Regions from separate parts of the Rhizobium sp. CB3060 genome, predicted to be linked through region 2. Evidence: predicted binding sites of a transcription regulator. Region 2 holds the regulator's gene; each other region holds the start of a gene.

Region 1 (3,099 bases), 1.4 Mb from region 2:
CGTGGGCATGGTCATACCAGCCGTCGGAATCGTCGTAGAGGACGATGATAGCGGTGTCTTTCCAGTCCGGCGAATTCTGAACGGTGTTGACCACCTGGGTGACGAACTCCTGCTCGTCGAGCGGATCAGAATAGCCGGCATGGCCGTCCTGATATGCCGGCGCCTTCAGGAAGCTGACGATCGGCATGTTGCCGTTCTTCAGGGCCGCGTAGAAGTCCGTCACATCATACTGGTGGTTGGCTGCGTCGGTGGTGCCGATTGCAGCGACCGAGGACGGGCGCGCATGCGTCGGGTTGGCGGTCGAGGCGTAGTACTGGAACGGCTGGTGATGCGGGATATAGTCAGCGCTGTTGACCTGGGTGACGGTTGAGGTCGTCGCACGCTTGCAGCCCGTCGTGCCGTCTGGGTTCGTCTGCGTCAGGTCGAAGCCGCCTTCGAAGAAGCCCCAGGTGATGTTGTGTTCGTTCAGCATGTCGCCAATGTTCTTGCCGTACATCAGCCCTGTCTGGCCGACCGAGCAGACATCGCCGGTCGGATCGAAGTCGCTGATGACGGTCCAGCCGCCATTGCCGTCGGGCACGATGCGGCCCTTGGAATAGGTGCCGTCCTTCTCCAGCGCATAGCCGGGCGGCAGGATGGCGCCGTTGGTCTGGCCGGAGATGAGGTTCAGCGCGCCGGGGGTCGACGGGCCGAAATTGGTGGAGAAGGAATTGTCGTTCAGGGCATAGTGCTGAGCGTAGTTCCAGAGCGCCGTGACGGTGTTGCCGTCATAATAGCCCATGACCTGGCCCTTGGTGCCGAAAGCGCCGGCAGCACCCTTGGTGCCCCTGCCGGTATTGGCCGGGAAAAGGTCCATGGCGAAGTTGTTGTAGGCCGCCTGCTCGGCGGTGTAGCCGTGGTTCTGCGATTGGGTCGCTGCCTGCGTGCGGTCGAGGCGGAACGGGGCGGCCGCATCGGCTCCGTTTGCCGCGTTGGTCTTATTCGGATTGCTGTCGAGAAGACCGGCATTGGCCAGCGTGTTGATATCGGTCGGCGTGTTGTCGGCGGCCTTGAATGCCGGCTCACCGTCGACGTTTGCGGCCTTGGGGTAGGTCGCGAAATAGTGGTCGAAGGAGACGTTTTCCTGGAAGACGACGACCAGATGCTTGATCGGCGTCGCGGTATTCGTCGGCGCCTTGTCGGCGGCACCGGCGGTGGAACAGAGCGAAATCAGAGTAAGCGCGCTGCCGGCGGCAAGGGCAGCGCGACGCGAAAGACAGATCATTGCCATATCCTCTCGAGTGGGGGCTTTGCCCCGACGCTTAAGGTGCGCCGCGCCGAGGCGGAAGGAACCATGCCGGGCTAGCAAGCGCATATGACAGTTCCGTGAAGGGGGCGGCGGGAGAGGGAGGCGTTGCCCATGAAGGACGTAACTAAAGGGTTGTTTTTGCTGACATGAAAAAGGAGGTCGCGGACAGGTGTTGCGGATGCCCGTATCCTGCTACCTTATGTCACGGCTGACATTGATGCGATCCACCCGCCCCCGCCCTTCGAGGGTCGCTTCGCTCCCGCCTCAGGGTGAGGGCTGATCTTTTGGCTCCGGCCGCAACGGGCTATCGTTCGGTCTCTACTTTACTGTGACGACGAGCCCACTCCGCCTCATCCTGAGGCGCGTAGCCCGTCGGGCGCAGCCTCGAAGGACGAGGCGGCCACTGACGTTCAGGGACTAAAGCTAGATATTCTGATCCATCGTCTCGGCCGGTATCTCATCGGCGCGATGGATGCGAACGACGGTCGCGGGAACGCCGGCGACGGTGCAGTGGGCCGGTACCGGCTTTACCACGACGCTACCGGCCGCGACCTTGCTGAAGGCGCCGACTTCGATGTTGCCGAGGATCTTTGCGCCGGCGCCGATCATCACGCCATGGCGGATTTTCGGGTGCCGGTCGCCGGTTTCCTTGCCGGTGCCGCCGAGCGTGACGTTCTGCAGGATCGAGACTTCATCCTCGATAACGGCAGTCTCGCCGATGACAATGCCGGAGCCGTGATCGAGCATGATGGACGAGCCGATCCTCGCCGCCGGATGAATATCCGGGCCGAAGACGAGCGAGGCCAGGTTGGAAAGCCAACTGGCGATTTCCGGCCGGCCCTCCGTCCAGAGGGCGTGGGCGATGCGGTGGGTCTGAAGGGCGTGGAAGCCCTTGAGATTCAGGAGCGCATGCAGATAGGTCGTACAGGCGGGATCGCGGGTGCGGACCGCGACGAGATCGGCCTCCGTCGCCTGGAGGATTGCGGCATGCCGCGTCAGCACATCATGAAACAGGGCGAAAAGAGCGTCGGTTTCGATGCCGGCGACGGAAAGCCGGGCGACCAGGACATTGGCGAGGCTTTCGGCATCCGACTGCGTCGCGATGATCTGCGCTGCGAGCAGCGGGCGCAAGGTCGGCTCGCGGCCGGCGAGGTCGGCCGCTTCATGGCGGATTACGTCCCAGACGCTGCCGGCTGCGGCAGGGGAATGTCCGGCGATTGCCGTTCCTGTCTGGGACATAACCATATCTTTCTGATCAAGCGGAAACGTCAACCACGCCGCAATCGCCGGTTTCGGAGGCAAAGGCGAGCAGCTTGCCGGATTTGCTCCAGCTCATCGAGGTGATCGCACCTTTGCCTGGACGGCGCAAGAGCGCTTCCTTGGAGTCGCCAATGCGCACCGCCAGGATCATGCCATCAATGAAGCCGATCGCCAGGATGTCTTCCACCGGATGAAACTTGACCGAGGTCGCCATGATGTTGCCGCGTGTGCCGAGTTCCAGCGGCGCTTTGCCCATCGGGCCATCCTTGCCCTGAAACGGCCAGACGATCGCCGCCGGTGCGCCGGAGGAGGCAAGCCACTTGCCTTTGTTGGACCAGGAGAGCGATTTCACCTTGGCGGGATAGCCGGTCATGCGCATGTGCCTGGCCTCGGCGCCGGGCTTCGTATCCATCTTCCAGCCGTGCAAGGCGTTTTCCTGCATGGTGGTGACGACAAACTGACCGTCGGGCGAGAAGGTGACCCCGGTATGGGCGCCCTTCCATTCGAGATTGATCGGCTGCCCTGCCATCCCGACCCAATGCAGCGACACG
Region 2 (3,099 bases):
TCATTCTCATGGACGAGCCGTGCTCCGCGCTCGATCCGATCGCCACCGCCAAAGTCGAGGAACTCATTCATGAGCTGCGGGAAAACTTCACGATCGTCATCGTGACGCATTCCATGCAGCAGGCAGCCCGCGTTTCGCAACGTACCGCAATGTTTCATCTCGGCCATCTGGTCGAGGAGAACGATACCGATAAGATGTTCACCAATCCCGATGATTACCGCACGCAGGATTACATCATGGGCCGTTTTGGCTGATGATGCTCCCCGCGCGGTTCCTTTCACATCTTTCACCTAGAGGATAAAAAAATGGTCTCAACACACATTCTCTCCGCTTACGACGAAGACCTGAAGTTCCTGACGCGCCGCATTTCCGAAATGGGCGGCCTGGCGGAGCAGATGGTCAGCGACAGCGTCCGCGCCCTGGTAAACGGCGATGCCAGCCTTGCGCAGAAGGTCATCTCCGATGACGTCATTCTCGACCACGCCGAGCGCGAAGTCGGCGACAAGGCGATCGTCACCATCGCCCGCCGTCAGCCGATGGCTGCGGACCTGCGTGAAATCATGGGCTCCATCCGCATCGCCGCCGATCTGGAGCGCGTCGGCGATCTCGGCAAGAACACCGCAAAGCGCGTCATCGCCGTGCAGGGCACCGGCGTTCCGCGTCGTCTCGCCCGCGGCATCGAACACCTCTCCGAACTGGCGCTCGTCCAGCTCAAGGAAGTGCTCGACGTCTACTCGACCCGTTTACCTGACAAGGCCGTGTCGATCCGCGAACGCGACGAGGAAATCGACGCCATGTACACCTCGCTCTTCCGCGAGATGCTGACCTACATGATGGAGGATCCGCGCAACATCACCACCTGCACGCATCTTCTTTTCTGCGCCAAGAACATCGAGCGCATCGGCGACCATGCCACGAACATCGCCGAGACGATCTATTACATGGCGACCGGTGCCCAGCCCGAAGGCGAGCGCCCGAAGGACGATACCGCCAACACCGTCGGTTCGGTAACGGAATAAAGTAGACACCAAGAGAAGGAGACCAGAGGCGCATGGTTCCGAGAGTTGCTGTTGTAGAAGACGAGGAAGCGCTAAGCGTTCTGCTGCGCTATAACCTCGAGGCCGAGGGCTTCGAGGTCGACACTATCCTGAGAGGCGACGAAGCTGAGCTGCGCCTCCAGGAGCGCATCCCCGATCTTCTGATCCTCGATTGGATGCTCCCCGGCGTGTCCGGCATCGAGCTCTGCCGTCGGCTGCGCATGCGGCCGGAGACGGAGCGCCTGCCGATCATCATGCTCACCGCTCGCGGCGAGGAAAGCGAGCGCGTGCGCGGCCTTTCCACCGGCGCGGACGACTATGTCGTCAAGCCGTTCTCGACGCCGGAACTGATGGCCCGCGTCAAGGCGATGTTGCGCCGAGCCCGCCCGGAGGTCCTGTCCACGGTACTGCGCTGCGGCGATATCGAACTGGACCGCGAAACCCATCGCGTCCACCGAAAGAGCCGTGAAGTGCGGTTGGGGCCGACGGAATTCCGCCTTCTGGAATTCCTGATGTCGTCCCCCGGCCGCGTCTTCTCTCGGTCTCAGTTGCTCGACGGCGTGTGGGGGCATGATATCTATGTCGACGAACGCACCGTCGACGTGCATGTCGGCCGCCTGCGCAAGGCGCTGAATTTCTCCAACATGCAGGACGTCATCCGCACCGTTCGCGGCGCGGGTTATTCCATGGAGGCCTGATGGGGGAGGCCTGATCGGGGCAACCCGATTGGCCATCCAACATAGCGGCGGAAACAGAAAACGGGCCTTTCGGCCCGTTTTTCCTTTGTCTGGTGTGGTTCAGTGCGCGGCCCGGCGCCGGTCATGCACCGGCTGGTAAGCCAGCCGCTGATGGTAGGTGCAGTACGGCGAAGAGTCCGGGCTGTCATTGCCGCAGAAGTGAAAATCTTCCTTCAGCGGGTCGCCGACCGGCCACTTGCAGGTGCGCTCCGTGAGCTCCGTCAGGCCGAGGCGGCGCGAGATCGGAACGACCACATTGGCGGCCGGACGATATTCGACTTCGCTGACCGTATCGATCTCGACCTCTTCCTTGAGCATCGTCGCACCCTGCTGGCGGGTAACCGTGCGGGTTGCAACGCGCGAGGCGTAATTCGGCGCGCGTGGGGCCGAGGTATTGCGCTTCGGCGCTCGAGCTGTGGTTGCCGCACCACCGGCCTTCGCTCGGCCCGGCAGGCTCAAGCGATGCACTTTGCCGATGACGGCATTACGGCTGACACCACCGAGCTGTGCCGCGATCTGGCTGGCGCTCAAACCTTCGGACCACAGCTTTTTCAGCTTCTCGACGCGTTCGTCTGTCCAATTCATGCCCTGTCTCCGCTATCGCGTTTCTGATGGCAGAATCCCTCACCATTGCCTCGAATTGGGTCGAGGCGTGAAACGCTTTAAAATTGTGGTGACTAGTTCCGCCGCATGCAGTCTAGTAATTGGTTTTTAACCTAGTGTGAGGCTGACTCCGTGACAAGAGTCGCGGGAATCTTGAGGAATCGATTTCGAGGTTTTCCCCAACTTGCTATACGTGAGTGGCATTTATGCAATATAAGTTGTCGAAGACATGCCATCCATCGAGAGGTGCTCTGCCGCACCTGCTAAATCGCCAGTTTTGTTGACATCGCAGTGCAAAACATCAATAGTGCCCATGCCGCCGCAAGGCGGCATTTTTGATTTTTCCGGGCCCGTTTCATTCGAAGGAAACGATTGGCCCTAAAGGTTGTGATTGAGGAGAATGCGCCATGGCTGAAACCGCGCCGCTTTATGACACCTATATGCGTGCTCCGCTGCGGTTCGAGCGAGGCGAGGGCGTGTGGCTGATCACGGAGACCGGCGAGCGTTATCTCGATTTCGCCGCGGGCGTCGCGGTGAATTCGCTTGGCCACGCCCATCCACATCTGGTTGCAGAGCTGAAGTCGCAGGCCGACAAGGTCTGGCACCTGTCCAACCTCTATGAGGTGCCAGGCCAGGAGAAGTTGTCGAAGCGCCTGACGGAGGCCACCTTCGCCGATAAGGTATTCTTCACCAATTCCGGTGCGGAGGCGCTGGAATGCGCC
Region 3 (3,099 bases), 800 kb from region 2:
GACGACGGGCGCCCGCGCGACACCGATCTATCAGACGACCTCCTTCGTCTTTCAGGATGCGGACCACGCCGCCGCACTCTTCGGGCTGCAGCAGTTCGGCAATATTTACACGCGTATCATGAACCCGACCCAGGCCGTACTCGAGGAACGGGTGGCAGCCCTCGAAGGCGGCACGGCCGGCCTCGCCGTCGCCTCTGGTCATGCTGCTCAGATGCTCGTCTTTCACACCATCATGCAGCCGGGCGACAATTTCGTCGCCGCCAGGCAGCTCTACGGTGGCTCGATCAATCAGTTCGGCCACTCCTTCCAGAATTTCGATTGGCATGTGCGCTGGGCCGACTCCGCCGATCCGGCCACGTTCGAGACACAGATCGACAGCCGCACCCGCGGCATCTTCATTGAAAGCCTCGCCAATCCCGGCGGTACCTTCGTCGACATCGAGGCGATCGCCGCCGTTGCCCGCCGGCACGGCCTGCCGCTGATCGTCGACAATACAATGGCCAGCCCCTATCTCATCCGGCCGTTGGAGCATGGCGCCGACATCGTCATCCATTCGTTGACCAAATTCATGGGCGGCCACGGCAATTCCATGGGCGGCATGATCATCGATGGCGGCACCTTCGACTGGTCCGCGTCAGACAATTATCCGATGCTGTCGACGCCGAGGCCGGAATATAACGGCATCGTGCTGCACGCCACCTTCGGCAATTTCGCTTTCGCCATCGCCTGCCGCGTCCTCGGCCTGCGCGATCTCGGCCCTGCCATCTCCCCCTTCAATGCCTTCTTGATCCTTACGGGCATCGAGACGTTGCCGCTGCGCATGCAGCGCCATTCCGACAATGCGATCGCCGTCGCCCGCTGGCTGAAAGGGCAGGACAAGGTGGCCTGGGTGAACTATGCCGGCCTTGAGGACGACCCGAACCATCCGCTGCAACAGCGCTATTCGCCCAAGGGGGCGGGTTCCGTCTTCACTTTCGGGTTGAAGGGCGGATATGAAGCGGGCAAGGGATTTGTGGAAGGCCTGGAGCTCTTTTCCCATCTCGCCAATATCGGCGACACGCGCTCCCTGGTCATCCACCCTGCCTCGACGACGCACAAGCAGCTCACCGACGAGCAGAAAATCGCAGCCGGCGCCGGTCCGGATGTGGTGCGCCTGTCGATCGGCATCGAGGACGTCAAGGACATCATCGCCGACCTTGAGCAGGCGCTGGCGAAGGCATGACACGGAAGCGTTTCCAGATCGGGACGGAAGATTTATGACAACGTATTTACGATTGGACCCCGAAGGCGTCGAGCCGGAAACCGGTGCTCCCGCCGACGATCGCATCGTTTCCGGGGCGCCAAAGTTCCGCACCTGGAATGTCGAGGAAGCTGATGGCGGCCTCTACGCGGGCATATGGGAGGCAACGCCCGGAAAATGGCGAATCGTCTATGACGAGTGGGAGTATTTCCATATCCTTTCCGGCTACTCGGTGGTAACTGCCGAAAATGGCGAGGCTTTTCACCTGCGTGCCGGCGATCGCATGATTCTGAGACCCGGCTTTAAGGGGACGTGGGAAGTCATTGAAACCACCCGAAAGGATTATGTGATCCGTCTCTGACGGCGCCGCAAAGCCGGTCGAATCAAATCAGGACGGCCAGCGCCGTTCGGACGCGCGCAGGCATTTGTTAGCCGGCCAGCGCAAATAGCCGTTTTCATTGCCGCAAGTTGTGTCACTGGCCTTTCACCAAACTGTCATCAAACTGAAACACTGCGAGATTAGAGCCATCACTGTCGCCAGGAGATTGAGGTGGGGGTTACGAACCGATGGGGACGTTCCGTGCTCAGATCCTGCTCGCCATCCATTCATCACTTGAGGAAGTGAGTTCAATCATGTTGAATCAGAAATTTCGTTCGCTTTGCCTGACTGCAGGCTTCATCGCGGCTATGTCCGTGTCGGCCTCGGCTGCCGACATCACGGGCGCCGGCTCGAGCTTTATCGCGCCGGTTATGTCCAAGTGGGCTGAAGGCTATAAGGCTGCGACGAACAACGTCGTCAACTACCAGTCGGTCGGTTCGGGCGCCGGCATCAAGCAGCTCCTCGACAAGACGATCGTATTCGGCGCTTCGGATAAGCCGATGAGCGACGCTGACCTCGAGAAGAACGGCATTGCCCAGTTCCCGATGATCTCCGGCGGTATCGTCGTTTCCTATAACGTTGAAGGCGTAAAGCCGGGCGAACTCGTTCTCGACGGCAAGACGCTGGCCGACATCTTCCTCGGCAAGGTCGCCAAGTGGGACGATGCAGCCATCAAGGCCCTGAACCCCGACGTGAAGCTGCCTTCCACCGCGATCTCCGTCGTTTATCGCGCCGACAGCTCGGGCACGACCTTCAACTTCACCGATTTCCTGTCGAAGGTTTCGCCGGAGTGGAAAGAAAAGGTTGGTTCGAACACGGCAGTTGAATGGCCGGTCGGCTTTGGCGCCAAGGGTTCCGAAGGCGTTTCCACCACTGTCAACCAGACGGCTGGTTCGATCTCTTACGTTGAATATTCTTACGTCGTCGCCAACCATATCGGTTTCGCGAAGATGAAGAATGCTGCCGGCAAGGTTGTCGAGCCTAGCCTCGATACATTCAAGGCTGCTGCTTCCAACGCCGATTGGGCTCATGCCAAGAACTTCAACCTGATCATCACCAATCAGCCGGGCGAAAAGAGCTGGCCGATTGCCGCTTCGACCTGGGTTATGCTCTACAAGAAGCCGGCCGATGCCGCTAAGAACGAAGAGGCCCTGAAGTTCTTCAAGTGGTCCTATCAGAACGGTCAGAAGGACGCGACCGCCCTGTCTTATCTGGCAGTCCCGGACAATGTCGTCGAGATTGTCGAGAAGTCCTGGCAGAAGGACTTCGGCACGAAGTAATTTGTGCTGGGTGAGAAGTTGCGGCGGACAGGGTATAGCCCTGTCCGCCTTTCGTCACGGACAAGGGGAAATCGATGGCTGACGCGACTCAGACGGCTGCCTTCCAGGCTATAGATACCACCGCCAGCACCAGAAAATTCCGGATGCAGGATCGGATTTTCTATTTTATGACGCTTGGCTCGGCTACTCTCGTCGTGCTT
Region 4 (3,099 bases), on a different replicon from region 2:
GGAAAATTCGAGGCCGAGCGCGCTGACCTTGCCGTAGAGATCGCCGAAGGAGAGTTCGCTGGGCGAGGCGTGGCTGGGGCCTGCGGTCATGACCCATGGCGACAGGCCGATCATCGCAAGCAGGCTGCGGCGACTGACAACGGAACCGTAAAGAATGTTGCCCACCGCGCACCTCCTCGGAAATGGCCTCCCGGCGGCCAATGCCGCCCGGAGGTTTCTGGCAAATTACATAGTCTCTGCACCGAGCGCAAAGGTATCGGCGAGAACGCGGTAGACGTCGCTCTCTTCCATGTAGCCCTTGAACTCTTCCGAACCCGGACCTGTTGCCTGCAGCACGACGTCGTCGACGGCATGAACGGCCGTATCGGCATTGCGCGGCAGATTGCCTTCGCGAAGCACGGCGCCGGGAACATCCTTATACGCGCTGTTGGCGACGTATTCCTTCTTCTCGTTTTGAATTGCCGGCTCAAACGGACCGTCCATCTTCGGGCGGAAGGTTTCGTAATAGTCCGGATAATTGTTGGCGAAGATGGCGAGGCGGCGGCTCACGTCGACCTTGTCAGGGAAACCGTCGCCGTCCTTGTCCTCATAGTTCGGGAAGCCGGCATCGGCGTAGACGCCCACCTTCTCACGCATGTCCGTGCCCGGCTTTTCGTCATCGACCGTGCCGATGACCGAAACGCCATGCGTATGGTCGCCGGTGACGACGATCAGCGTATCGGGATGCGTCTTGGCGAATTCGCGCGCCATGCCGACAACCTGGTCGAATTCGATGGTTTCGAAGACCGAGCGCTCCCAGTCCATCGTGTGAGCCTGCTTGTCGATCGAGGCGCCCTCGATCATCAGGAAGAAGCCGTCCGGATTCTTGGAAAGCTGATCAAGCGCGACCTTGGCCATGTCCTTGAGGCCGGGCTGGTTCGGGAATTTGCCGACCGTGCCCTTCTTGAGGAATTCCCGATCCAGCGTCACGTCCATGTTGCCGGTGTGGAAGAGGCCCAGGATTTTGCCGGTATTGGTGCCGGCGGCGGCTGTCAGCTCGGACTTATCGGTCGCCAGCGCGTAGCCATCGTCCTTGAAGGTCTTGACCAGGTCCTTGTCGTCCTTGCGCTTGGAGCCCGGGACGTCCTTCGGCAGGAAATAGGCCGAGCCGCCACCGAGGATAACATCCGGCTTGGTGTTGAGGAACATGGCGGCAATTTCAGCCTTGTCGCCGCGCTTGCGCGTATGGGAAATGACGGCGGCCGGTGTGGCATCTTCGATTTCGGCAGTGGAAACGACGCCGATCGATTTCTTGGTCAGGCGGCGCACCGCTTCAGCGATGTTTTCGACACGCGGGTCGTCCAGCGAGTCCGGCGTGCGGTCGGCATAGACGCCAAGCGCATTGATCGCGGTCTTGTGGCCGGTCATGTAAGCCGACATGGTGTTGGCGCTGTCGGTGGCGATCGCATTGGTGGACGATGTGCCGATGAATGCCATGTGATCGAGGTCGTCCATGAAGAGACGTCCATTCGCCTTGCCCTCGGTCATGCCTCTGGACATCAGGCGGGCAGCGGTGCGATGGCCAACGGAGAGGCCGTCGCCGAGCAGGAAGATGACGTTCTTGGCCTTCGGGGTCGCGGATGTGCCGAACACGTCCCAGGTGACGGCTTTCGTCTGGCCGCCGGCGCTGACTTCTACCTTATAGGTGCCTGCCTTGCCGATCTTGGCGGAGCGCAGAATAACGGCAGAGCCGAGGCTCTTGTCGTCCTTGCCTTTCTCGTCGGCCACGAAATTGAAATCGGCGCCGAGAACGGACTTGGCGTCCTGGCCGTTGATGGTGATCTTCACGTCTTCCTTCTTGATGGCGCCGTCGAACTCGACCTTGAAGTCGAAAGGCGAGCCGACCAGGATCGTTGCACGATCGAGCGGATAGACGGTGGCTGCGTGGGAAACGCCGGCCAGCATGGTGGCGGCGGCAAGAGCGATTAGGGTTTTACGCATGGGAATCCTCGCGCGTTTGTGAAGTCACGTTACAGTGCCGTGATTAGCGGGCGATCGTGACACACGAATGACAGGCAGAAGGTAAGTGGTTGGACTTGCAGCGATATCAGTCTCACCGCATCGGTGTCGCCTGAAGCATCTGCATGGAAAACCGCCATTCCAGGATACTTTCCAGAAATCGTCAACTATTTCAGCGAAGTAGTCATGTCTCCGACGTTGCCGGGTCGGTAGTAGCGGTTGTCCGTCGGCTTGTCTGACCGGTTCATTCATCGCTCCGATCGCTTGTAGCCGTCGTATTTAAGCCAGCACTTGACATCGGCAGCGTTAAGGTCGAAGCCGCATTTGGCCGCGCATGCGCGGCCGTTTTTGCGAGGATTCGGGGAATGAAGACCAAGACAGCAGTGGCCAATGCCGGAAACCTGATCATGACCGGTGTCGTGCTGATGCTGCTCGGCGATCTGCTCTTTGCGTTGAACGATGCGATGGGCAAGTGGCTGGTCTCGAGTTTTGCCGTCGGTCAGGTGCTGGTGATCCGCTCGTTCGGAGCTTTTGTCGTGCTCGGACCGATGATCGTGAGACAAGGGCCGATGGCCTTGTTCCGCGTCGAGCAGAAAGGCCTCCAGTTCATGCGGGTGGCCATGGCGACTGGCGATGTCGGCCTGTTCTACGCTGCCGTCGCCTATCTGCCGCTCGCAGATGTTATGACCTTCTACATGGCCGGGCCGATCTATGTTGCGGCGCTTTCGCATTTCTTTCTTGGGGAAAAGATCGGCTGGCGCCGTTGGCTAGCCGTTCTGGTCGGCTTCGCCGGCGTCGTCATCGCGCTGCGTCCGTCCACGGCGATGCTGTCGCTTCCGTCGCTTTTCGGTCTCGCGGGCAGCTTAGCCTTTGCACTGACGCTGGTGATGAGCCGCTATCTGCGCTCGACCAGCGACACGACACTCGTGACATGGCAGACGATCGCCGCCCTTGCCACCGGCATCGTCTTGAGCATCGGCCATTGGCGGCCGGCGACGCCCATCGATTGGCTCGGCATGCTGCTGCTCGGTATCGTAGCCTCTTGCGCGCATTTGCTCATCACGCGCTCGTTGAAGCTCGCACCGGCATCGCTGCTCGCGC

Evidence for each region. The regulator PhoB, encoded in region 2, activates phosphate uptake and scavenging genes when phosphate is short. The targets are predictions, from matches to a motif close to TGTCATNNANCTGTCAT.
Region 1: the regulator PhoB is predicted to act here: its motif matches at 1,355-1,371, upstream of N2601_RS13575 (phospholipase C).
Region 3: the regulator PhoB is predicted to act here: its motif matches at 1,723-1,739, upstream of pstS (phosphate ABC transporter substrate-binding protein PstS).
Region 4: the regulator PhoB is predicted to act here: its motif matches at 2,037-2,053, upstream of N2601_RS27150 (alkaline phosphatase).

What each region holds. Positions count from the first base shown of each region.
Region 1 is NZ_CP104158.1:2,800,130-2,803,228, reverse strand. Features, by position in the region: gene N2601_RS13575 (phospholipase C) at 1-1,264, opposite strand, end outside; gene cysE (serine O-acetyltransferase) at 1,712-2,527, opposite strand; gene N2601_RS13565 (WD40 repeat domain-containing protein) at 2,544-3,099, opposite strand, start outside.
Region 2 is NZ_CP104158.1:135,013-138,111, forward strand. Features, by position in the region: gene pstB (phosphate ABC transporter ATP-binding protein PstB) at 1-254, shown strand, start outside; gene phoU (phosphate signaling complex protein PhoU) at 306-1,019, shown strand; gene phoB (phosphate regulon transcriptional regulator PhoB) at 1,052-1,735, shown strand; gene N2601_RS00695 (GcrA family cell cycle regulator) at 1,835-2,359, opposite strand; gene N2601_RS00700 (aspartate aminotransferase family protein) at 2,785-3,099, shown strand, end outside.
Region 3 is NZ_CP104158.1:937,948-941,046, forward strand. Features, by position in the region: gene N2601_RS04655 (O-acetylhomoserine aminocarboxypropyltransferase) at 1-1,222, shown strand, start outside; gene N2601_RS04660 (cupin domain-containing protein) at 1,257-1,601, shown strand; gene pstS (phosphate ABC transporter substrate-binding protein PstS) at 1,928-2,899, shown strand; gene pstC (phosphate ABC transporter permease subunit PstC) at 2,974-3,099, shown strand, end outside.
Region 4 is NZ_CP104159.1:1,691,264-1,694,362, reverse strand. Features, by position in the region: gene N2601_RS27155 (hypothetical protein) at 1-90, opposite strand, end outside; gene N2601_RS27150 (alkaline phosphatase) at 226-1,980, opposite strand; gene N2601_RS27145 (DMT family transporter) at 2,364-3,099, shown strand, end outside.